2 linked regions of the Teredinibacter purpureus genome follow. Each later gene encodes a partner of the first gene's protein in a complex. Links are inferred from orthologs where the notes say so. Each region holds a gene or a part of one and is shown on either strand. Other genes may lie near its edges. The genes, in order: lpdA and aceF.

Region 1 (11,595 bases):
TCCAATGTGGTGCGTATAGTGCTATGCATAGGATTAATATTGTGCCTTAAGTGCTTATAAATAATTGTAATTTTACTGTCGTCTAACTATAATTTCGCGCGTTTCCAAAGGCGCGCTCGCGCAAGGTTGTGGCGCGTTAATCGTTAAAATCGCCTTCCCTAACACATTCAGTAAACTCGACTTGCTTCGCCAATGGTTTTATTGGTACCGGCCCTTCGCAGTCTGTCTGCCCGTAGCTCCGAGTACGGCAAATTTAGTTTTGTCTGAGTGTGTAAGTGGTTGTTATCGGTTTGTTATCGGCAGCGTTGTCAATTGGCCGTTGTTGCGAGCAGCGAAGCTAATGGAAAGTGGCCGAACAAATTTTATTCTAACCCTGGTAACCAAGGTGCAACACGACTGTGAATAAGAACAGACCTGTTAATCTGGATCTCTCAACTATTAAGTTTCCTGTAACGGCAATTGTCTCCATATTGCATCGCGTCTCCGGTGTGGTAATGCTAGGCGGTGTGATCGTATTGCTTTATATGCTTGATATGAGTTTGTCCTCCGAAAAATCCTACGACGAATTAGCAAGCTTGATGGCGCTGCCATGGGCAAAACTAATTTTATGGGCTGTGCTATCTGCACTGGCTTATCACTTTGTTGCCGGTGTTAGGCATCTTATTATGGACTTAGGTGTAGGTGAGTCACTAGAAGGTGGAAAGCTTGGCGCCAAGATCTCCATATTCCTTTCTGTTGTGTTAATCATTTCTGCGGGGTTCTGGGTATGGTAACGGCCGTAACAACTTGGGGGCGCAGCGGCCTCTACGACTGGCTCGTGCAGCGTTTTAGTGCTGTTGTTCTTGCCGCTTATACTGTTTTGGTGGTGGGCTTTATAGTGTTTCATCCGGGCATGACGTTTGATGACTGGTCGGGATTGTACGGCCAGCTGTGGATGCGCGTATTCAGCCTTTTAGTTTTAGTGTGCACTATCGCGCATGGTTGGATTGGTTTGTGGGGTGTTCTCACAGACTATGTCACAACACGTATGATGGGTCGCTCTGCTTTAGCGCTACGTATGTTTATATTATTTTTCTATGCACTAATCAATGTTGGTTTCCTCGTTTGGGGCGTTGAGATTTTGTGGGGGTTCAATTAATGGGTAACATCCGAACAATTTCATTCGACGGTATTGTGATTGGTGGCGGTGGCGCAGGTATGCGTGCAGCGTTACAGATGGCGCAATCAGGTTTTAAGACCGCCGTGGTCACTAAGGTCTTTCCTACACGGTCTCATACGGTATCGGCTCAAGGCGGTATTACTTGCGCTATTGGTAGCTCAGACCCAGAAGATGATTGGCGCTGGCATATGTATGACACCGTTAAAGGCTCCGATTATATTGGCGATCAGGATGCCATTGAATATATGTGTTCGGTAGGCCCAGAGGCGGTCTTTGAGTTGGAACATATGGGCTTGCCGTTTTCTCGTACAGACGATGGTCGTATATACCAGCGGCCGTTTGGGGGGCAATCTAAGGACTTTGGCCGAGGTGGTCAGGCGGCTCGGACGTGCGCAGCGGCAGATCGTACGGGTCACGCTTTATTGCATGCGCTTTATCAAGGCAATGTTAAGAACGACACCGTTTTCTTGAATGAGTGGTTTGCTGTTGATTTAGTTAAAAACCAAGATGGCGCGGTATGTGGTGTTATCGCTATTAATATGGAAGACGGTGAAGTCGTCTATATCAAGTCTAAAGCCACGGTTCTTGCAACGGGTGGTGCCGGTCGAATATTTGCTTCTACTACCAATGCACATATCAATACCGGTGACGGTATTGGCATGGCGCTGCGTAGTGGTTTTCCTGTGCAAGATATTGAAATGTGGCAGTTCCATCCAACAGGTATTCACGGTGCTGGTGTGTTAGTTACTGAAGGCTGTCGAGGCGAAGGTGGATATCTTGTCAACAAAGATGGTGAGCGTTTTATGGAGCGCTATGCGCCGAACGCGAAAGATTTGGCCGGTCGTGATGTAGTTGCTCGCTCTATGGTATTAGAAATATTGGCGGGGCGTGGCTGCGGTGAAAATGGCGATCATGTGTTTTTAAAGTTGGATCACTTGGGCGCCGATACTCTTAATCAGCGTTTGCCGGGGATCTTAGAGCTTTCTAGAACATTTGCGCATGCAGACCCCATTAAAGAACCTATTCCTGTTGTTCCAACGTGCCACTACATGATGGGCGGTATTCCCACCAATGTTAATGGCCAAGTGCTAACGCAGAATGAAAAAGGCGAAGACACCGTTGTTGAAGGCTTCTACGCATGTGGTGAAGTTGCTTGTGTATCGGTTCACGGCGCTAACCGTTTAGGCGGTAATTCATTACTGGATCTTGTGGTGTTTGGGCGCGCTTCTGGTCTCTATATTGAGAAAGCATTACGCGAGGGTATTGAGCTTAGAGACCCCAGCGCGTCAGATATGGATGCCGCGATGTCTCGATTGAACAAGGTTAATACAAGTACTTCCGGTGAGAATGCAACAGTTCTTCGGGCTGAGCTGCAAGCTATCATGCAAAATCACTTTGGTGTTTTCCGTAAAGGTGAGTTTATGCAGGAAGGTATTAAAAAGTTGGCGGCGTTACGTTCTCGTATTGAAAACGTATCGTTATCAGATAAAAGTAACGCCTTTAATACTGCGCGTATTGAAGCGTTGGAAGTTCAAAACCTATTTGAAGTTGCTGAGGCCACGGCTATCGCAGCCGAAGAGCGAAAGGAGTCTCGTGGTGCGCATGCAAGGGAAGATTTCCAGGAACGCGACGATAAAAATTGGTTGTGCCACTCCATGTACTTCCCTGGAGAAAAGCGTGTGACTAAGCGTGACGTGAATTTCACGCCGAAAACAATGGAAGCCTTCGAACCTAAAGTTCGTACCTACTAGAGATAGGGTGCAAAAGACTATGCTGAAAGTTGAAGTTTATCGCTACAATCCTGAAACGGACAAAGAACCCTATATGCAAACCTATGAGCTAGATACTCAAGGTAGAGACCTTATGGTCTTGGACGTGTTAGAAATGCTGAAGGGGGAGGATCCCTCTCTAACGTTCCGACGTTCTTGTCGAGAGGGCGTTTGTGGCTCTGATGGTGTGAATATTTCAGGTAAAAATGGGCTAGCCTGTGTAACGCCATTATCGGAATGTGTCAAAAAGAACAAATTGGTATTGCGTCCACTACCTGGCTTGCCCGTTATTCGTGATTTAATCATCGATATGAGTCAGTTTTATGCTCAATTTCGTAAGGTTGACCCTTTTCTTCAAAATGACGCTCCAGCACCGGCAATTGAGCGGCTTCAGTCTCCTGAAGAGCGCGAAAAGTTAGACGGGCTATATGAGTGTATTTTGTGCGCTTGCTGTTCAACAAGTTGCCCGTCATTTTGGTGGAACCCCGATAAATTTATTGGCCCTGCAGGCTTGTTGCAGGCCTATCGGTTCTTGGCCGATAGTCGTGATACGGCTACTGAGGAGCGTCTAAGTAAATTAGATGACCCGTTTAGTGTATTCCGCTGTCATGGCATCCAAAACTGTGTTGATGTATGCCCGAAGGGCTTAAATCCTACACGCGCCATCGGTCATATCCGAAGCATGCTGTTGCATCGTGGCACTTAGAAGGCTCAATTGACCGGAATGGTTAAATTGAAGGGGTAGGGTGTCGGTATGGCACCTGCTCAATTTAAGTTGGCGGAGCTTAGTGGTTTTCACTACTTCGGTTTCTTCGATAATAGAGATTCGAGTTTTTGTACTGATTAGCTTGAGCGCTAATTTGAATGAAAAATGATTATTGAGTTCGTGCTTGCACTCTTAACTTCGCAAGCTTTTCTACGCGGTGACTAAAACCATGCAAGAAAGTTTAATGGAGGCACTCTGGAAAACGGGCCACATATCCGGTAGCAATGCTGCATACGTGGAAGACGTTTACGAGTCATATTTACAGGACCCTAACTCTGTGCCGGAAGAGTGGCGAGAGTATTTCGAAAAGCTTCCCACCGTTAATGGTGGTACAGGGGTTGATGTACGCCATTCTGAAATTATTGAATATTTTGAATTACTGGGTCGTAACCGCGCTCGCCCAATGGTTGCCCCAGGTGAAGGTGCTGCCAATATTGCCCATGAGCGTAAGCAAGTTGAGGTTGTTCAGCTGGTTAATGCTTATCGGTTAAGTGGCCATCAAAAAGCCAAGTTAGACCCTTTAAACTTACGCGAAAGACGCAGCCCGCAAGATCTTGATTTGGGGTTTCATGGTCTAAACACAGCAGATCTAGATTCTGTGTTTCAAACCGGCGATTTGTCGTTTGGTTATCAAGAAGCCTCTCTTAGCGAAATTATTTCCGATTTGGAGAAAACATACTGCGGTACGATCGGTGCCGAAGTTATGCATATCACGAATTATGAAGAGCGTAGGTGGTTGTTGCAGCGCTTAGAGGGCAGTCGATCTTGTCCTGATTTTGGCGAGAAAACAAAGCTTCATTTGCTGCGTCGATTGACCGCTGCTGAAGGGTTGGAACGCCATTTAGACAGTAAGTACCCTGGAACGAAACGTTTTGGTCTTGAAGGTGGTGAGAGCCTAATACCGTTATTGGATACGCTCATTAATCGTTGTGGCGGCTATGGGGCAAAAGAAATGGTTATTGGAATGGCTCACCGTGGCCGTCTCAATACGTTAGTAAATGTTTTAGGTAAAAACCCTGTTGCGTTATTTGATGAATTTGAAGGTAAGAAGTTAGTCGATACTTCTGGTGATGTTAAGTACCACCAGGGTTTCTCTTCGAATGTTATGACGCCCGGTGGCGAAATGCACCTTGCTCTGGCCTTTAACCCATCTCACCTTGAAATTGTTGCGCCTGTTGTAGAAGGTTCTGTTCGAGCACGACAAGATCGTCGATTTGACACTAAGGGTAACAACGTTGTCCCCGTTGTGATCCATGGCGACGCTGCGTTTGCTGGGCAGGGTGTTGTGATGGAAACATTCCAAATGTCACAAACTCGCGCCTACAAAACTGGCGGTACGATGCACCTGGTTATTAATAACCAAGTAGGTTTTACTACTAGCCTGAAAGAGGATTCTCGTTCTACCGAGTATGCAACAGACGTTGCTAAAATGATCGAAGCCCCAATCTTTCACGTCAATGGCGATGATCCAGAGGCCGTAGCGTTTTTAGCGAATTTGGCGGCAGATTACCGTAACGAGTTTGCAAAAGATGTTGTCGTGGATTTAGTGTGTTATCGCCGTCGCGGACACAACGAGACGGATGAGCCTTCTGCTACGCAGCCTCTAATGTATAAAGCTATTCGAGCGCAAAAAACAACGCGTACGCTTTATGCCGAACAGTTGGTGAACGAAGGTGTTTTAAGTGCAGAAGAATCCAATACGATGTCTAACGATTATAGGGCAGCATTGGATCGTGGAGAGCACGTTGCACAAGGTCTTGTCAGCGAGCCAGATTCTTCCTTGTTTGTTGATTGGGCTCCCTATATTGGCCATGATTGGCAAACACCTTACGATAGTACTTATCCCATTCAAGAGCTACAGGCGCTCGCTGAACAAATAAGTCATATTCCTGATGGCGTTCAAGTACAGCGTCAAGTATCAAAAATATACGACGATCGGCGGAAAATGGCTGGTGGTGCATTACCCATTAATTGGGGTATGGCCGAGACGCTTGCCTACGCGACCTTGTTAAAACAAGATTACGCTATACGTTTGACCGGGCAAGATGTCGGTCGAGGTACGTTCTCGCACCGTCATGCTGTGATCCATAATCAGAAAGATGGTGAAAGTTATATTCCTTTGCAGAATGTAAAGCCCGACCAACCAGAATTTGATATTTACGACTCTTTCTTGTCAGAAGAAGCGGTATTGGCTTTTGAGTATGGTTACGCTACAACAACGCCTGGCAAAATGGTTATTTGGGAAGCGCAATTTGGTGATTTCGCAAACGGCGCACAGGTCGTTATCGATCAGTTTATTACCAGTGGCGAACATAAATGGCAGCGCTTATGTGGTTTAACTATGTTACTGCCGCACGGTTATGAAGGGCAGGGGCCAGAGCATTCGTCTGCACGTTTAGAACGATTTATGCAGCTTTGTGCCGAGCATAATATACAAATTTGTATACCGACGACTCCTGCGCAGGTTTATCACATGTTACGTCGCCAAGCGATTCGTTACATGCGTAGGCCACTTGTTGTTATGAGCCCAAAATGGATTCTTCGGCATAAGTTAGCGACCTCTTCGTTGGAAGAGCTGGCCAACGGCACCTTCCAGAGCGTGATTAGCGATGAAAAAGTAGCCGGTGAAAATGCCAAGCGCGTAATTTTGTGCAGCGGTAAAGTTTATTATCATTTGCTCGAAGCTCGTGAGGAGCGCGAACAAGATGACGTGGCTCTGGTGCGCATAGAGCAGTTATATCCTTTTCCTGAAGAAGATCTGCGGGTTGCGTTGAAACCTTACGGGCATGTTAATGATGTCGTATGGTGTCAAGAAGAACCCATGAATCAGGGCGCATGGTATGCCAGTCAGCACCGTATGCGAAGGGTGGTTGAACGCGTTAACGAAGATGCATACTTGCGTTATGTTGGTCGTGCGTCATCGTCAGCTCCTGCGGCAGGTTATATGTCGACCCACCTAGATGAACTGAATAAATTTGTAAATGCAGCATTGGATACGAGTGTTTAAAATCGTTCGTTGATCCACGTTTATTAATCATTGTTTATTACGAGTAACGACTTTTTAGCTAATAAGCGACAAGGACACATTTGAAAATGAGTAACGAAATCAAAGTCCCTACGTTTCCTGAATCTGTACAGGAAGGCACCATTGCAACTTGGCACAAACAGCCCGGCGAAGCATTTTCTCGCGACGAGGTTATTGTTGATATCGAGACCGATAAGGTTGTGCAAGAAGTGCCTGCTCCGGCAGATGGTGTATTGAAAGAGATCCTAAAACAAGAAGGCGATATCGTTACGAGTAACGAGATTATTGCAACCTTTAGTGAAGGCGGTGCAGGTGCTGCACCCGCGGGCAACTCAGAGCCTGCTACAGCAACGAATTCTGCTGAAGCATCGGAAATTATTGCTGCACCGGCGGCTAAAAAATTAGCGGATGAAAAGGGCATTAATCTATCGGACGTTACTGGTACAGGTAAAGGTGGTCGCATCACTAAAGAGGATGTTGCCAATTATAAGGTTAGCGCACCGGTAGAAGTAAAAGCGGCGGTTGCTGCTCCGGTAAAAATTGCATCAGTGCCAGAGCCAATGGCTCCGATCACAGGTGAACGCATTGAAAAACGTGTACCAATGACACGTTTGCGCACTCGAATTGCCGAACGTTTATTGGATGCGACGCAAAATACCGCAATGTTAACGACTTTTAATGAAGTTAACATGGGCCCGATAATGGAGCTTCGCAAGCAATACAAAGATCGTTTTGAAAAAGTGCATAACGGAACGCGTTTGGGTTTTATGGGGTTCTTTGTGAAATCTGCCGTTGAAGCCTTACGTCGTATTCCTGCGGTTAATGCGTCTATTGACGGAAACGATATTGTTTATCATGGTTACCAAGATATTGGCGTTGCGGTTTCTACTCAGAAAGGGTTGGTAGTACCGGTATTACGCAATGTTGAACATATGAGCATTGCCGAAATTGAAAATGGTGTACGCGACTTTGGTTTGCGTGGTCGCGACGGTAAAATTGGCATTGACGAGATGCTGGGTGGTACTTTCACTATCACCAATGGTGGTGTATTTGGTTCGTTATTGTCCACCCCTATATTAAACCCACCGCAGGCCGCAATTTTGGGTATGCATAAAATCCAAGATCGGCCTATGGCGGTAGATGGGGAAGTGAAAATTCTACCGATGATGTATTTGGCTCTGTCATACGATCATCGCATTATTGACGGAAAAGAAGCTGTTCAATTCTTGGTTGCGATTAAAGATATGATCGAAGATCCAGCGCGTATTTTGTTAGAGCTATAGTCCTACGTTATTAAATACGGGTTGGCAGCGTAGCCAGCCCGGTTTTCAATTATTCTAAAATTGCATATACATTACTTTTGGGGTTCATCCTATGTCTGACAAATACGACGTTATCGTTATCGGTTCTGGTCCTGCCGGCTATGTCGCCGCTATACGTGCTGCACAGCTCGGTCTGAAGGTCGCTTGTATCGAAAAGTGGAAAGGAAAAGATGGAAAAGGCGTTAACGGTGGCACTTGTCTAAACGTTGGTTGTATTCCTTCTAAGGCCTTACTCGACAGCTCTCATAAATTCCATGAGGCGAATTCAGCATTTGCGGGTCACGGTATCACTACTGGCGATATTAATATTGATGTACCGTCAATGATCGAGCGAAAAGAGCGCATCGTTAAGCAAATGGCCGGTGGTGTATCGGGCTTGTTTAAAGCCAATAAAGTGACCTCGTTATTTGGAACCGGTAAATTATTAGCAAATCGTAAAGTGTCGTATGTTAATTTTGAAGGCAAAGAGCAAATTTTGGATGCTGAAAATGTCATTTTAGCGTCTGGCTCTATCCCAGTCGCAATACCGGTAGCACCTGTTGATGAAGATGTCATTGTCGATTCTACCGGCGCACTGATTTTTCAAGAAGTACCGAAACGCTTAGGTGTAATCGGTGCTGGAGTTATCGGTTTGGAGTTAAGCAGTGTCTGGAGCCGCTTGGGCTCTAAAGTTGTTCTGCTCGAAGCGATGGATACCTTTTTAGCGATAATGGATCAGCAAATTGCTAAAGAAGCTCAAAAGATCTACAAGAAGCAACATTTGGATATTCGCTTAGGTTGCCGTGTTACGGGTACCGAAGTTGTGGTATCAAAAGGCGCTAAAGAAGTTGTTGTTACTTATACCGATAAAGACGGCAATGAAGCTACAGAAACGTTCGACAAATTAATTGTATGTGTAGGGCGTCGTCCGTTTACAGACGGTTTGCTAGCAGACGACAGTGGTGTAAAGCTGGATGAGCGTGGTTCTATTTATGCGAATGACCTGTGTTCTACTAGTGCGCCAGGCGTTTGGGCTATTGGTGATGTTGTGCGTGGGCCAATGCTTGCGCATAAAGGTTCGGAAGAAGGTGTAATGGTCGCAGAGCGCATCGCAGGCCAAAAGACCGTTATGAATTACGATATTATTCCTAACGTAATTTATACCCATCCAGAAATTGCAGCGGTTGGGCGTACGGAAGAACAAATTAAAGCTGACGGCGAACCCTATAATGTTGGCACCTTTCCGTTTATGGCCATTGGCCGTGCGGTAGCTGCTGATGAATCGGATGGCATGGTTAAAATAATTGCCCATGCTGAAACCGACCGCGTATTGGGCGCTCATATTGTTGGCCCATGCGCGCCTGACTTGGTGCAACAAGTTGCTATTGCCATGGAATTTGGCTCAAGTGCAGAAGATATTGGTATGACTGTGTTCGGGCATCCAACATTCTCTGAAGCAGTTAAGGAAGCGGCATTAGCAGTTAATGGGCATGCGATTCACATGCCCAACCGAAAAAAACGCAAATAGCAAAACAATAAAGCGTACCTAAATACCGGTCGGCCCAAAAAGTCGGCGGGATCGATTTAATAACTGTTCCTCGCACGGCTTGAACAGCTTGCTAGGGAACTATGGGAAGCAACAATGAATTTACATGAGTATCAGGGTAAGCAGCTATTTGCTGAATACGGTTTGCCTGTATCAAAAGGGATCGCCGCTGAAACACCGGCAGAGGCCGCTAATGCTGTAGACGTATTAGGCGGTAAGAAGTGGGTCGTAAAGGCGCAGGTTCACGCGGGTGGTCGAGGTAAGGCGGGCGGTGTGAAGCTTGTATCTTCTAAAGCTGAAATAGAAGCGTTCGCTCAGCAGTGGCTAGGCCAAAACTTGGTGACCTATCAAACGGACGAGAACGGGCAGCCGGTTAGTCGTATTTTGGTTGAAGATTGTACTGATATTGAGCAAGAATTATATCTGGGGGCTGTTGTCGACCGTTCAACACGGCGTATTGTTTTTATGGCGTCTACGGAAGGCGGCGTAGAGATTGAAAAAGTAGCCGAAGAAACACCAGAAAAGATTTTGAAAGCGGAAATAGATCCGTTAACAGGTGCTCAGCCTTATCAGGGGCGTGAGTTAGCGTTTAAGCTTGGATTAAACGGCAAGCAAGTTAAGCAATTTACACAAATTTTTCTTGGCTTAGCCAAAATGTTTCAAGAGAAAGATTTGGCGTTATTAGAAATTAACCCACTTGTTATCACGACCGAAGGTAACCTGCATTGCTTAGACGCAAAAATTAATATTGACGGTAATGCTATGTACCGTCAGCCTGCTCTAAAAGAAATGCACGATCCTTCACAAGAAGATGAGCGTGAAGCGCATGCTGCAAAATGGGAACTCAACTACGTAGCTCTCGATGGCAATATCGGGTGTATGGTTAACGGCGCAGGTTTGGCGATGGGCACAATGGATATCGTTAAATTGCACGGTGGAGAACCCGCTAACTTCCTTGATGTGGGTGGCGGCGCGACGAAAGAACGCGTTGTAGAAGCGTTTAAAATTATTTTATCGGATCAAAATGTATCGGCGGTGTTGATTAATATCTTTGGCGGTATTGTACGTTGTGATTTGATTGCTGAGGGCGTTATTGGTGCTGTTGAAGAAGTTGGCGTGAAAATTCCAGTGGTGTGTCGTTTAGAAGGAAATAATGCTGAAGTAGGGGCCAAGGTTCTCGCTGATAGTGGTTTGAATATTATCGCTGCCACCAGTTTGACTGATGCCGCACAACAAGTCGTAAAAGCTGCGGAGGCCAAATAATGAGCGTTCTAATCGATAAAAACACTAAAGTACTTTGTCAGGGGTTTACCGGTTCACAAGGTACATTCCATTCAGAGCAGGCCATTGAGTACGGCACTAAAATGGTTGGCGGAGTTACGCCAGGAAAAGGCGGCCAAACGCATTTGGGGTTGCCTGTTTTTAATACCATGCTTGAAGCCGTTGCGGCTACTGGCGCTGATGCATCGGTTATTTATGTGCCTGCACCATTCTGCAAAGATTCTATATTAGAAGCGGCAAATAGCGGTGTGAAATTGGTAGTGTGTATTACTGAAGGTATACCCACTCTCGATATGCTTGAGTGTAAAGTAAAGTGCGATGAGCTTGGTGTACAGCTGATTGGCCCTAACTGCCCCGGCGTGATTACGCCTGGTGAATGTAAAATTGGTATCATGCCTGGACATATCCATTTGCCGGGTAAGGTTGGCATTGTTTCACGCTCCGGTACATTAACGTATGAAGCGGTTAAGCAAACGACTGATTATGGTTATGGTCAGTCAACCTGTGTTGGTATTGGTGGTGATCCTATTCCTGGTTCTAACTTCATCGATATTCTCGAGTTGTTTGAGAAAGATGAAAAGACTGAAGCGATTGTTATGATTGGTGAAATTGGTGGCACTGCAGAAGAAGAGGCAGCGGCTTATATCAAAGAGCATGTCACTAAGCCTGTCGTCTCCTATATTGCAGGTGTTACCGCTCCGGCGGGCAAGCGTATGGGGCACGCAGGTGCGATAATATCTGGCGGTAA
Region 2 (11,704 bases), 1.2 Mb from region 1 along the record:
CGTCAACCGGTCGGTACTCTCCATATTGAAACAACGCAAATAAGATGGGTTCTGCCAAGACTACAAGCGCTAGGGCCGCAGGAAAACCGATCAACATTATCATACGTAAGGCCCAATCTAACGTTGCACTATAACGCTGCGCACCAGATATGAATTGCCGAGAAAGGTTAGGCAATACGACCGTTGCTATCCCAACGCCAAAAACTCCGAGCGGTAATTCGGTAAGACGATCTGAAAAATACAACCATGTGATACTACCGTCGGGTAGAAACGAGGCCAAAATAGTATCGAAAAGCAAGTTAATCTGGCCAACAGACACACCAAACATAGCAGGTGCCATCAACTTCAATACTTTCGTTACCGATTCATCCCCCCAATCTACCTTTGGATGCGGCAATAAACCTAAACGCAGTAAAAAAGGAACCTGAAACGCTAGCTGTAATATGCCTGCGACAATAACGCCCCATGCCAACGCATATACGGGTTCCTGCATCATCGGAGACACCACTGCCGCCGCCACGATTAACGAAATATTAAGTAACACGGGGGTAAATGCAGGCACCGCAAATTGGTCGTAACTATTAAGAATTGAGCCTGCAAACCCCGTCAACGATATAAGCAATAAATACGGAAACGTAATGCGCAGCAACTCTGTTGTTAACTGAAACTTTTCAGGGTTATTAAACATAAAACCCATGCCGAAAACCCCCGTAAATATTGGAGCGGCCACAACAACTAACACCGAGATCATAATTAACGCTGACCCCAAACACCCGGCTATTCGATCAATAAAATTGCGTACCGCTTCTTGGCTACCTTGCGCGCGATACTCCGACAATACAGGCACGAATGCTTGAGCAAATGCACCTTCAGCAAAGAGTCTGCGTAAAAAATTAGGAATTTTGAACGCAACGTAGAAAGCATCTGCCGATGCTTCCGCACCAAGAAAACGAGCGAATAGAACATCGCGCACTAGGCCAAGCACGCGAGAGATCATAGTCATTGCGCTGACTATAGCGCTAGAACGCAGCAAGCTGGGGGGCTTAGCCGGTTTATTCGAAGAAGAGGGGGAGTCTGACGAAGCCAAAATATCGATTATCTCGTTTGAATAAGGGAGGGCACACCTTTCTCGCCAACACACAACGCGAAGGTCTTTAAATATCGCGCAACTCTATAGCGAATTAATACTAAGCGCAATCAAGCGACTGATCATTATTTGCTCTGTTGAACGCTGCCATTTTTCATCTTTTTTGATCCTCGAATTGCCTTAACACTCCCACTTCATCGCCGCTATGTTTTTGTTTAATGAATCTGTACCCGGTAGCAACAACGCAAAAACACTCTACCTAGCCATGACACAACCCTTACAAACACCACTAAAGGATAGTTACGATGAACACATTCCCACACAACACTACAACCCTTACCTCAAATATCGCTTCGCCCACCACCAACGTGCGCTCAAATACACACCTTAAAAATCTGGTCGGCACACTTGGCCTAGTGGCCCTAGTGGCCTCCTCATCCGTCACAGCAAAAGACCTGCGTATGTCGGATGAAACAAAGGCTGGCTTATTCGGCACTCTATTCACTACAACCGCCGCTATCGCTGGTGCCATAGCCGGTGGCCCTGCGGGCTTTATGATTGGTGCGGCGTCGGGTGTCTACATAGGAGAGAAAGGCATGACCGCCGTTAAAGACAAAAACGACTTGGCAATCGCTGAAAAATCACTCTCGTCCATGCGTGCTGAAGCAATGGAACAGGAAAAGAAACTAAGCCGCTTGGAACAAAGCGCTGCTAATAAACTGGAATTTATGGTGCTTTTTCCAACAGGGATCGATGAACTCTCTCACTCAGACCTGCAGCGTATCCATTCATTGGCGAACTATATGCAAGACAACCCTCAATTAAGTGTACGCCTGGATGGCTACGCCGACCCGCGCGGCACCGATGAATACAACAATGTACTGTCTGCCGAGCGTGCACTCAATGTCGTCGAAGCCTTACATCAGCGGGGTATCGCTGACGAACGCATTGAATATTACGCGCATGGTTCAAGCTTGGCACAACAATACGATGGCAATTTAGAAGCCTACGCCTTAGAAAGAAAAGTTCACATTGAGGTGTATACCAATCCTACCCCCGCCACGGTAGCAGTAAGCCAGGCCTTCTAACCCGTACTTTTTCGCCTCCTGCGAGTCTTGCCCGGCCTAACGGCCGGGATTTTTTTATTTCCTCCAACCGCCCCCTAGAACTAATCTCCCCAATACAATAAACTCGGCGTTCGTTTAGGTTCTAATCCAACCAACCAGCCAATAATAATAAAATCATGCGAAATCTACTCAATAAACACTGTAAAACACTCTACCCTGCCCTCGTTCTTATTTTGTCGCTGTCGATATACCTTCCCTTTTATGGCCAACCTAATTCGCTATTTTGGGATGAAAATTATCATATCGCATCAGCCCAAAAATATATTGACGGCGTCATGTACATGGAGCCTCATCCGCCCCTTGGAAAGCTTTTAATGGCGGCCTCAGAAAAATTATTGGGGCTCAATGATTCGCTCGACAAATCAGCTTTTTCTAAAACAGATTACGTTAAAGGAGAAACGGTTCCCAATGGCATGAGCTATTACGGTTTTAGATTACCGTCGACACTACTCATGGCACTTTCGGCGCTCTTTTTCTATGGCACACTGAGGCACATTACGCGAAACTATCACCTCGCAGCCGCCTTTTCCGCCATTATGATTCTAGATAACGGCCTTGTAGTGCACTCCAGGGCAGCAATGCTGGAAGGTATTCAAATGTTCTTTATTCTCGGTGCTATCTACTGGCTAGCCCGAACAATAGAACAAGGAAAAACCAAATACTTAAAACATTACGCCATTATTGGCGTTTTTATTGGGCTAGCGTTTTCTGTAAAGGTCAACGCTGCCGTATTGTTACTGCTATTTGTCATGCTTTTTGGTGTCGACCAATGGGATAATATTAAATCGTGGAATTTTCTAGCACTCGTTAAGCGTCTCGCCATTACGGTGCCCGCCGGAGTTCTACCATTAGTACTCGTTGTACTCTCTATTTTTTATATTCATATTGGGCTAGGCTCTAGCTTCGGCGTTAAAAACTACAGCGCCAGTAGCGAATATCGCCATCAAATCGAAACCGGCAACACCTACTCCATTAACACTTTTCTAGTTGGCTTACGTGATAATTACACGAACATGTCGAAATATGCTGACGGCGTTCCCCGCTTGGATGTATGCAAAGACGGTGAAAATGGTAGTTCACCTATAAGCTGGCCTATTGGCAATAAAACAATTAATTACCGTTGGAATAAAAATACCATCGACGGTGTTGTGCAAGTGCAATATCACAACATTGTACCCAACCCGGTTACGTGGTTTTCTGTGCTAGCGGGCCTATTGCTGTCGTTAGGCTTAATAATAGGGCATTTTGTTTACCGGAACCCTATCACTCAACCCAAGCTTTTTTACTGGATTTCGGGTTTTACCACGCTCTACATTAGCTACATGCTAGCAATACTCCAAATAGAGCGGGTCATGTACCTGTACCATTATTTAGTGCCGCTTATGTTCGGGCTAATTAACCTTTCTCTGGTTTATAACTACATTTTTTACAATTCACTCGCACAACGGAATCGTCACGCATTAGGCAATTTAGCTGCATTCGTTGCGCTCGTAGCGTTCGCCTTTTATATCTTTTCACCCTTCACCTACAGCCTACCAATCACAGAGGCAGAATTTAATGTCCGTAACTGGTTTAGCTTTTGGAAATTGGAGTTAGTGAAATGATTAAATTAAACAGCAACACCATATTTTCCGTAATACTCGCACTTTTTTTTGTAGTCATAATCAATCGTATTATTCCAATATCTGTCGATCCCGTCATGGAGTTAGTGCTATCAAAAAACCGCACGCATATTACCACCATCGATCAAACGCGTTCGATTAGTACCGTCAAGCGCATCATGATCGACGAAGTAAATCTATACGATAAAAATCGCTTTTTTCATCCCGCACTCGGAAAACTAGGGTGGGACAACGATTTTTGGGCCGACATAACCACTCCGTTCACGGTAAAACAAGACGGGCTTTACCTCTTTTTAGTCGGCAGTGATGATGGGTTTTCACTGACTATTAACGACAAACCATTGTGCTCATTCAAGGGCGACCGCGGCTACAGCAAGCAAACGTGTCGTGCGACGCTAGCAAAAGGTTCGCATCTTTTAAAACTTAGCTATTTCCAAGGCTATGGCAACGCAGGCCTCACATTGGAATTCCAAGGGCCAGACAAGAAGCGCCCTCGTTTTTGGGGCAACGACACGAAGCTTTTACAACTAAAACAATAATTGCTTCAGAAAAACCGCGTACTCATCTACTATTAAAGGGAATATTCCGGAGTGGCTCAGCATGTACACGTCAGTATTTCCCTTTAATTTCTTTTCTAATCCCTGTCGTAACAAAGGTCGCCATGTTTATTCGCGATTGATCTATTGCCTTTGCTTCGGCACTCTCGCCTTTAGCACTCTCGCCTTCAGCCCTCTCCTCTCCGCCGAGATGGTTAAATGGACGGATGAAAAAGGGCAAATACATTACGGTGATACAGTACCAAAAGAGTATCGTACCGAAGCCGAAACCGTTGAACTAAAAGAAGCTCCCACCCTAGGAATGAGTGACGAAGAAATTAAGGCGTTGGAAAACAAGACAAACGCGTATCAAATGAAAATTGAAAGAGAACGGCTCTTACAAGAGCGTCACGAGCAGTACGAAGCCTATAAAAACAGCCAAAAACCACGCACGGCAGCCTCTCCCCCACCCAGCAAAACGCCTCTTACCCGAGAACAATGTCGCGATACGCACCCCACAAAAACAATCGATCGCGTTCGCTGCTTCAATGAAGCCGCGAACGATTAGGCGGCTACCGAGCCTTCAGCCTCGTTACGCTATGCGTTTGCTTCACGCCTAAAATCCTCTCTTTTTACAGATCTAACGCCCATAAAAAAACCCGAGAGGTTACTCTCGGGTTTTTTTATGGGCGTTAGCGTTACGTAACCGGCCGTTAAAGTAGCAGCTTTCTAACATCTGCTAGTACTGCACCTAAATAGGTGAAGAATTTACCCGCATCTGCTCCGTTAATCGCACGATGATCGTAAGACAAAGAGAGTGGTAACATCTGACGAGGTACGAATTCAGAACCATTCCAAACCGGCTTAATAGCCGCCTTAGAAACACCCAAAATTGCAACTTCTGGAGCGTTTACGATTGGAGTAAAGCCAGTGCCTCCAATAGGACCAAGGCTCGAAATAGTAAAGCACCCGCCCTGCATATCACGCGGCATCAGTTTCCCTTCACGCGCCTTACCAGCAAGCGCTACAGACTCCGCCGCAAGCTCATACAAGCTTTTCTTATCGACATCTCGAATTACGGGTACCATCAGGCCATTAGGCGTATCAACCGCTACACCAATATTGACGTAACTCTTCTGCACAATATGCTCGCCATCAGCATGTAAGGATGCATTAAACTTTGGCTCTGCTCGCAATGCCGCAGCACACGCTTTTAGCAAGAAAGGCAATGGCGTAAGCTTGACGCCTTTCTTTTCAGCTTCGGCTTTCATGCCCTTACGGAAATCTTCTAAATCACTGATATCAGCATCATCAAACTGGGTAACGTGCGGTACGTTTAGCCAGTTTCGCGACATATTAAACGCAGTAAGCTTTTTGATTTTTGACATTTTCACGAGTTCGATTTCGCCAAACTGAGAGAAATCAACCTCAGGTATAGCCGGAATACCCGCGCCACCCGTTACTACTGCAGAAGAAGATTTTTGGGGCTGAGCTAAGATAGATTTTACAAAGCTACGCACATCATCTTTAACAATACGATTACGCGGTCCAGTTGGCTTGACCTTGCCAAGATCGACACCTAGCTGACGCGCCAATTGACGAACCGCTGGGCCAGCATAAAAATCACCGGAGCTAGGGGCTGCTTCTTGAGTCGCCGCCGGCTTTGCCGCTACCGGAGCCGGTGCACTTGGTGCAGAAGCAGATTTAGACGGCGCAGAAGGTGCGGCAACAACCGTTCCCTCCACTTCCATCGTTAAAATTGGTGTGCCCTCAGACGCTTTATCGCCTTCACTCATGAGCAAGCTGACAATCTTGCCACTTTGTGTTGCAGGTATTTCCATCGATGCCTTATCGCTTTCTAGCACGATAAGCGAATCGCCATCAGAAACTTCATCACCCACAGCAACACAAATTTCAATAACTTCAACGGATTCGGAACCCCCTATATCGGGTACGTTCACTTCCACCACTCCACCCGGCGTAACAACTGGAGAGGGTGCTACTGCTTGAGCCGTTGCTGGAGCGGTCGCTTCTACAGAAACGCTTTCAACCATAGCAGGCACAACCGTTCCAACAGTCGCCAACACTAAGATGGCATCGCCCATTGAAACCTTTCCGCCTTCGCTAATACTCAGGCTAACAACCGTTCCACTAGCAGGGGATGGCACTTCCATTGAGGCTTTATCACTTTCAAGCACGATCAACGAATCACCCTCGTTAACCTCATCGCCAACAGCGACGCAAACTTCAATAATATCAACGGCTTCCGAACCGCCTATATCAGGAACAGTAACAGTTTCTTCTGCACCTACAGCAGGGACTGGAGCAGGAGCAGGAGCAGGAGCAGGAGCAGCTTCCACTACCGCCGTGGCGGGCGCTGGCGTGCTCTCGGCTGCAGATGTCTCTTCGACTGCAGCAGCAGCCGTTTCTATTTCAATAAAATTTGCACCTTCCGATACACTGTCACCTTCAGTGATCAATATTTTAAGGATAGTTCCAGCCACAGGGCTTGGAATGTCCATTGACGCCTTGTCAGATTCCAACACAATTAAAGAATCTTCCGCTGCTACAACATCGCCGGGCGCAACGCAGATTTCAATCACATCCACGCTGTCGGCGCCACCAATATCAGGCACCTGGATAGTTTGCTTAGCCACTAATTCACTCTCCCTTAGCAAGTCGTTGGGTCTGTTTTTTCAGGGTCAATGCCGTACTTTTGCATAGCATCGGTGACAGTTTTTGCCGGTATCTTGCCTTCATCCGCCAACGCTTTCAGCGCGGCGCAGGTAACAAAGTAACGGTCCACTTCGAAAAAGTGGCGCAGTTTGCTACGTGTATCAGAACGGCCGAAACCATCTGTCCCCAAAACAGTATAAGAACCAGGAATATAAGCGCGCAACTGCTCAGAGTAGCTCTTCATGTAGTCTGTAGAGATAATAAACGGGCCGTCAGCAGACTCTAATGTCTGAGTGAGATAAGACTTGCGAGCCTCTTCTCCTGGATGCAGAAAGTTCCAGCGATCCGTACGTTGTCCGTCACGCGCCAGCTCATTCACACTAGTTACACTCCAGATATCCGACTCTACGCCCCAGTCTTCACGCAACAACTCAGCTGCAAACTCAACTTCGCGCAAGATAGAACCTGCGCCCATCAACTGAACACGTTTCTTCTTCGCCGCTTTTTTACCCGTTTTCAACGGGTAAATACCGCGCACGATACCGTCTTCTGCACCGAGAGGCATATCGGGGTGTTTATAATTTTCGTTCATCGTGGTGATATAGTAGAAGACATTTTCTTTGTCGACATACATACGTCTCAAACCATCCTGAATAATTACGGCAAGCTCGAAGCCATAGGTGGGGTCATAGCTGCGACAGTTTGGAATGGTATTCGCCATTAGATGGCTGTGGCCATCTTGGTGCTGTAAACCTTCGCCATTTAGCGTCGTCCGGCCAGAGGTTGCACCAATGAGGAAACCACGCGCTTGAATATCGCCAGCCAACCACGCTAGATCACCGATACGCTGAAAACCAAACATCGAGTAATACACATAGAAGGGCACCATCGGCACTTTATAAGTGCTATAGGCCGTTGCTGCCGTAATCCAAGCAGACATTGCACCGGCTTCATTAATGCCTTCTTCTAGAATCTGGCCTTTTTTGTCTTCTTTGTAATACATGATCTGATCGTGATCATGTGGCGTGTAGTGCTGTCCCTCTGACGAATAGATGCCAAGCTGACGGAACATGCCCTCCATACCAAAGGTTCTAGCTTCGTCGGGCACAATAGGCACGACCTGCTTACCCATATTTTTATCTTTGGCAAGCGTTGAGATATAACGCACAAATGCCATGGTAGTCGAGATTTCTCGCTCGCCAGTAGATTTCAATAAGCCTTTGAACTTATCCATCTCGGGCAACTGCAACGCGTCAAAATCAGACACTCGGGCGGGTAAATAACCGTTTAGCGCTTCACGACGCTTGCGCATATAGACCATTTCTGGAGCGTCTGGCGCAGGGCGATAATAGGGTACTGTTTTTAAATCATCATCAGAAATAGGAATACCAAAGCGATCCCGAAATTTCTTCAAGCTTTCGATATCAAGCTTTTTCACAGAGTGCGTGATATTGGCAGATTCACCCGCAGCACCAAGACCATAACCTTTGACGGTTTGCGCCAAGATAACGGTTGGATGACCTTTTTGCTCTGTGGCAGAAGCGTAAGCAGCGTACACTTTTTGCGGATCGTGACCACCACGGTTTAATTTGAATATTTCTTCGTCTGTCATGTCGGCAACTAACTCAAGCAATTCTGGGTATTTCCCAAAGAAATGCTCACGGGTATAACCACCGCCATTCGCTTTATAGTTTTGTAGCTCGCCATCGACCACTTCGTTCATGCGCTTTTGCAGCAAGCCGGTGGTGTCTTTTTCTAATAGGCGATCCCAACCGTCACCCCAAATGAGCTTGATCACATTCCAACCAGCGCCACGGAAAACACCTTCCAGCTCTTGGATGATTTTACCATTACCGCGCACAGGGCCATCAAGTCGCTGTAAATTACAGTTGATCACAAAGATCAAATTTTCTAGCTGCTCGCGACCAGCTAAAGAAATAGCGCCTAACGTTTCTGGCTCATCACACTCGCCGTCGCCAAGGAATGCCCACACTTTACGATCGCCACGTGCCGACAATCCACGTGCCGACATATAGCGCATAACGTGTGCTTGATAAATAGCCTGAATGGGGCCTAAGCCCATCGATACAGTAGGGAACTGCCAGTAATCAGGCATCAGCCAAGGGTGGGGGTAAGAGGATAAACCATTGCCATCCACCTCTCGGCGGAAGTTATCCAACTGATCTTCACCTAAACGACCTTCTAAGTAGGAACGTGCATAGATGCCAGGGGAAATATGCCCCTGAAAATAAATAAGATCGCCACGCTGCTCGCCGTCATCACCACGAAAAAAGTGGTTAAAACCAACTTCATATAGAGTGGCCGAGGATGAGAAAGACGATATGTGACCGCCGAGACCTTCGTTATTATCGTTAGCACGCATGACCATTGCCATGGCGTTCCAGCGAACCAAAGAACGAATTTTACGCTCCATGTGGAAGTCGCCAGGAGAACGTTTTTCGTCCTTCACTGCAATACTGTTAACGTAAGGCGTTCGAATGGCTGAGGGCAGTTTAACGCCAGCCTGAGTCGCCGCATTGGCCAATTCAACTAAAAGGTAGCGAGCACGGTCCGCGCCATTGTGCCGAATTACCGATTCTAAAGCCTCCAACCATTCTCGGGTTTCGAGAGCATCAGTTTCTTCAAGCATTCAAGCCTCCTGTTATATCTGCGTAGGTTCTCGCAGTTTTTTAATAAATTGATTCCCACCAGTGTTGCTTACAGTGGTAACTATAAGCAACAACTGCTCATTTTTTTCATCGCTTAGATAAGATGGTTTAGATTGTTTCCGGTTCTAGCCTAAAGCAAAGTTGATCTATTCAGGATGTTGTCATGGTTGCGGTTTGTACGTAGAAACCACACTTTAATCCCCATAGAACGGCTAAACGTAACCAACATTCAGTCTGTATACGCCGCCGAGAAAGGCCGCTAATAGCACCTCTCTAGACCACATAGTCACGCTAATAAAGCGTTAAGATAGTGCAAAACCAAAAACAAAAAACCTGAGAAGTGCGAGTTTTTTGGTGTCACGATTCTACACACATCGTTTTCAATTAGCCAGCCTACTATTTAGCTGCACCGCAGCATTCATGGGCGCTAACACCCCATTTAACGTGCGTACTTTCGCCACAATTCAGTGCATGTAGCCCGCGCATACGTTATGCCGACTTGCAGCGATTATTTGTTTGAAGGTTCACGGCCAGATGGCCCCTCTTCTGCATCTAACCGACTGACAGTGGGCCACGCATTGATAACGGCTTTGCATAAGGTCGCCAAAGGAATGGCGAAAAACACCCCCCAAAAGCCCCACAACCCACCAAACACTAACACGGATAACACGATAACAACGGGGTGCATTTTAACGGCTTCAGAAAATAAGAGCGGAACAAGTACGTTACCATCAAGCATTTGAATGATGCCGTAAACAACCATCACATAGAAAAACTCATTCGCCCAGCCCCACTGAAAAAAGCCAATCAAAGCAACAGGCAATGTAACAACCGCCGCTCCAATATAGGGCACCAACACCGACAGCCCCACCGCTATACCTAACAACAACGCATACTGAAGCCCAAGAAAACTAAAGGCGATGCTACTAACCCCTGCCACAATCACAATTTCTACGGATTTACCCCGTACATAATTGGCGATTTGCAGGCTCATCTCTACCCATATTTGTCGCATTACAGGTCTTTTTCGAGGCAATACACTGCTAAACCATTGCAGCATTTGCTCACTATCCTTCAAGAAAAAGAATACTAAAATAGGCACCAATACCATATAAATGAGAATGCCCACCAACACCGGCAGCTGTGCCACCGAAAAGGACAAGATACTTTGACCCCACTGGGTCATTTCGATCCTTAACGCGCCGATTAACTCACGTACCTGCTCTTCCGTTACTAAGCCCGGATACTGCTGCGGCAACAAAAGCATCACTTGCTGCCCCTGAACCAACATTTTTGGCGTCTCATTCAATAAATTGATGAGCTGCCGCCAAAAGACAGGAACAAGAAATACCACACACACCAATAGCGTACCGGCCAATACCACAAATGTCAGGCTTACCGAGATAGTGTGCGAAGCGCCCCAACGCTTTAACTGCAGCACTATGCCCTGCATTAAAAATGCGATAATAATGGCGGCTATCATTGGCGCCAACACAACGCCCATACTAACTACCACAACTACGCTGACGATGAGTATGACCGCAACGAGCACAGCTTCTTCGTCCGCAAAATAGCGTTCTAACCAAGATTGAAAAATTTTAATCATAAAGCGTCGTTTCGACCTTTTTGTAAGAGGTATTGGTATACACCTTCAGACACCTCAAATTGAAGCAAACTATGTACTGAAAGCTTTACGAAAGCCTGTATATCTCTCTCGGAAGCAGGGTCTGTCGCCAAGAGCCACAGTGTTTCACCTGGTTGTAATTTGCTCAGTCCTTGCTTCGCCTTAAGCAAAGGCATTGGACAGGAAAGCCCGGAAGCATCTATAGTCAGGCTGGTATTAGCGTGGGTAATCAAATGATTTTGCCTCTTCTATGAAAGTCTTAGTAAACATTTGTTGTGCTCGCAGTAAAGAATCGCCAGTGAACTCCTATCGCTTATACACGTCTAACAAACCTGTAGCGTTGTTTCGCCGCGGCATTATAAT

Evidence for each region.
Region 2: the proteins of lpdA (region 1) and aceF are in contact, whole or in part, in a crystal structure (PDB 1EBD), measured with the Geobacillus stearothermophilus proteins. The link is inferred for Teredinibacter purpureus from one-to-one orthologs. Residues at the interface, in WP_049624544.1 of Geobacillus stearothermophilus: Pro340, Ser341, Asp344, Tyr345, Arg403, Asp406, Val408, Glu431, Ala432, Gly433, Asp438; in WP_033016211.1 of Geobacillus stearothermophilus: Ile130, Ala131, Met132, Pro133, Arg136, Arg140, Glu141, Asn155, Arg157.

Annotation. Positions count from the first base shown.
Region 1 is NZ_CP060092.1:3,039,231-3,050,825, forward strand. Bases 7,482-10,320 are described here. They hold lpdA (dihydrolipoyl dehydrogenase), read left to right. Parts: upstream 7,482-8,093; coding sequence 8,094-9,548; downstream 9,549-10,320. Other genes in these bases: odhB (2-oxoglutarate dehydrogenase complex dihydrolipoyllysine-residue succinyltransferase), read left to right, coding at 7,482-8,002; sucC (ADP-forming succinate--CoA ligase subunit beta), read left to right, coding at 9,663-10,320. In the rest of the region: sdhC (succinate dehydrogenase, cytochrome b556 subunit), read left to right, coding at 399-773; sdhD (succinate dehydrogenase, hydrophobic membrane anchor protein), read left to right, coding at 767-1,138; sdhA (succinate dehydrogenase flavoprotein subunit), read left to right, coding at 1,138-2,910; H5647_RS13405 (succinate dehydrogenase iron-sulfur subunit), read left to right, coding at 2,930-3,634; H5647_RS13410 (2-oxoglutarate dehydrogenase E1 component), read left to right, coding at 3,864-6,701; more of odhB, read left to right, coding at 6,788-7,481; more of sucC, read left to right, coding at 10,321-10,829; sucD (succinate--CoA ligase subunit alpha), read left to right, coding at 10,829-11,595. UniProt on the Escherichia coli protein: Lipoamide dehydrogenase is a component of the glycine cleavage system as well as of the alpha-ketoacid dehydrogenase complexes.
Region 2 is NZ_CP060092.1:4,287,144-4,298,847, forward strand. Bases 4,558-7,505 are described here. They hold aceF (dihydrolipoyllysine-residue acetyltransferase), read right to left. Parts: upstream 7,030-7,505; coding sequence 5,086-7,029; downstream 4,558-5,085. Other genes in these bases: H5647_RS19095 (DUF4124 domain-containing protein), read left to right, coding at 4,558-4,940; aceE (pyruvate dehydrogenase (acetyl-transferring), homodimeric type), read right to left, coding at 7,044-7,505. Outside these bases: murein biosynthesis integral membrane protein MurJ, read right to left, coding at 1-1,003; H5647_RS19080 (OmpA family protein), read left to right, coding at 1,393-2,175; H5647_RS19085 (phospholipid carrier-dependent glycosyltransferase), read left to right, coding at 2,331-3,818; H5647_RS19090 (PA14 domain-containing protein), read left to right, coding at 3,815-4,375; more of H5647_RS19095, read left to right, coding at 4,437-4,557; more of aceE, read right to left, coding at 7,506-9,698; H5647_RS19110 (AI-2E family transporter), read right to left, coding at 10,226-11,323; H5647_RS19115 (sulfurtransferase TusA family protein), read right to left, coding at 11,320-11,574.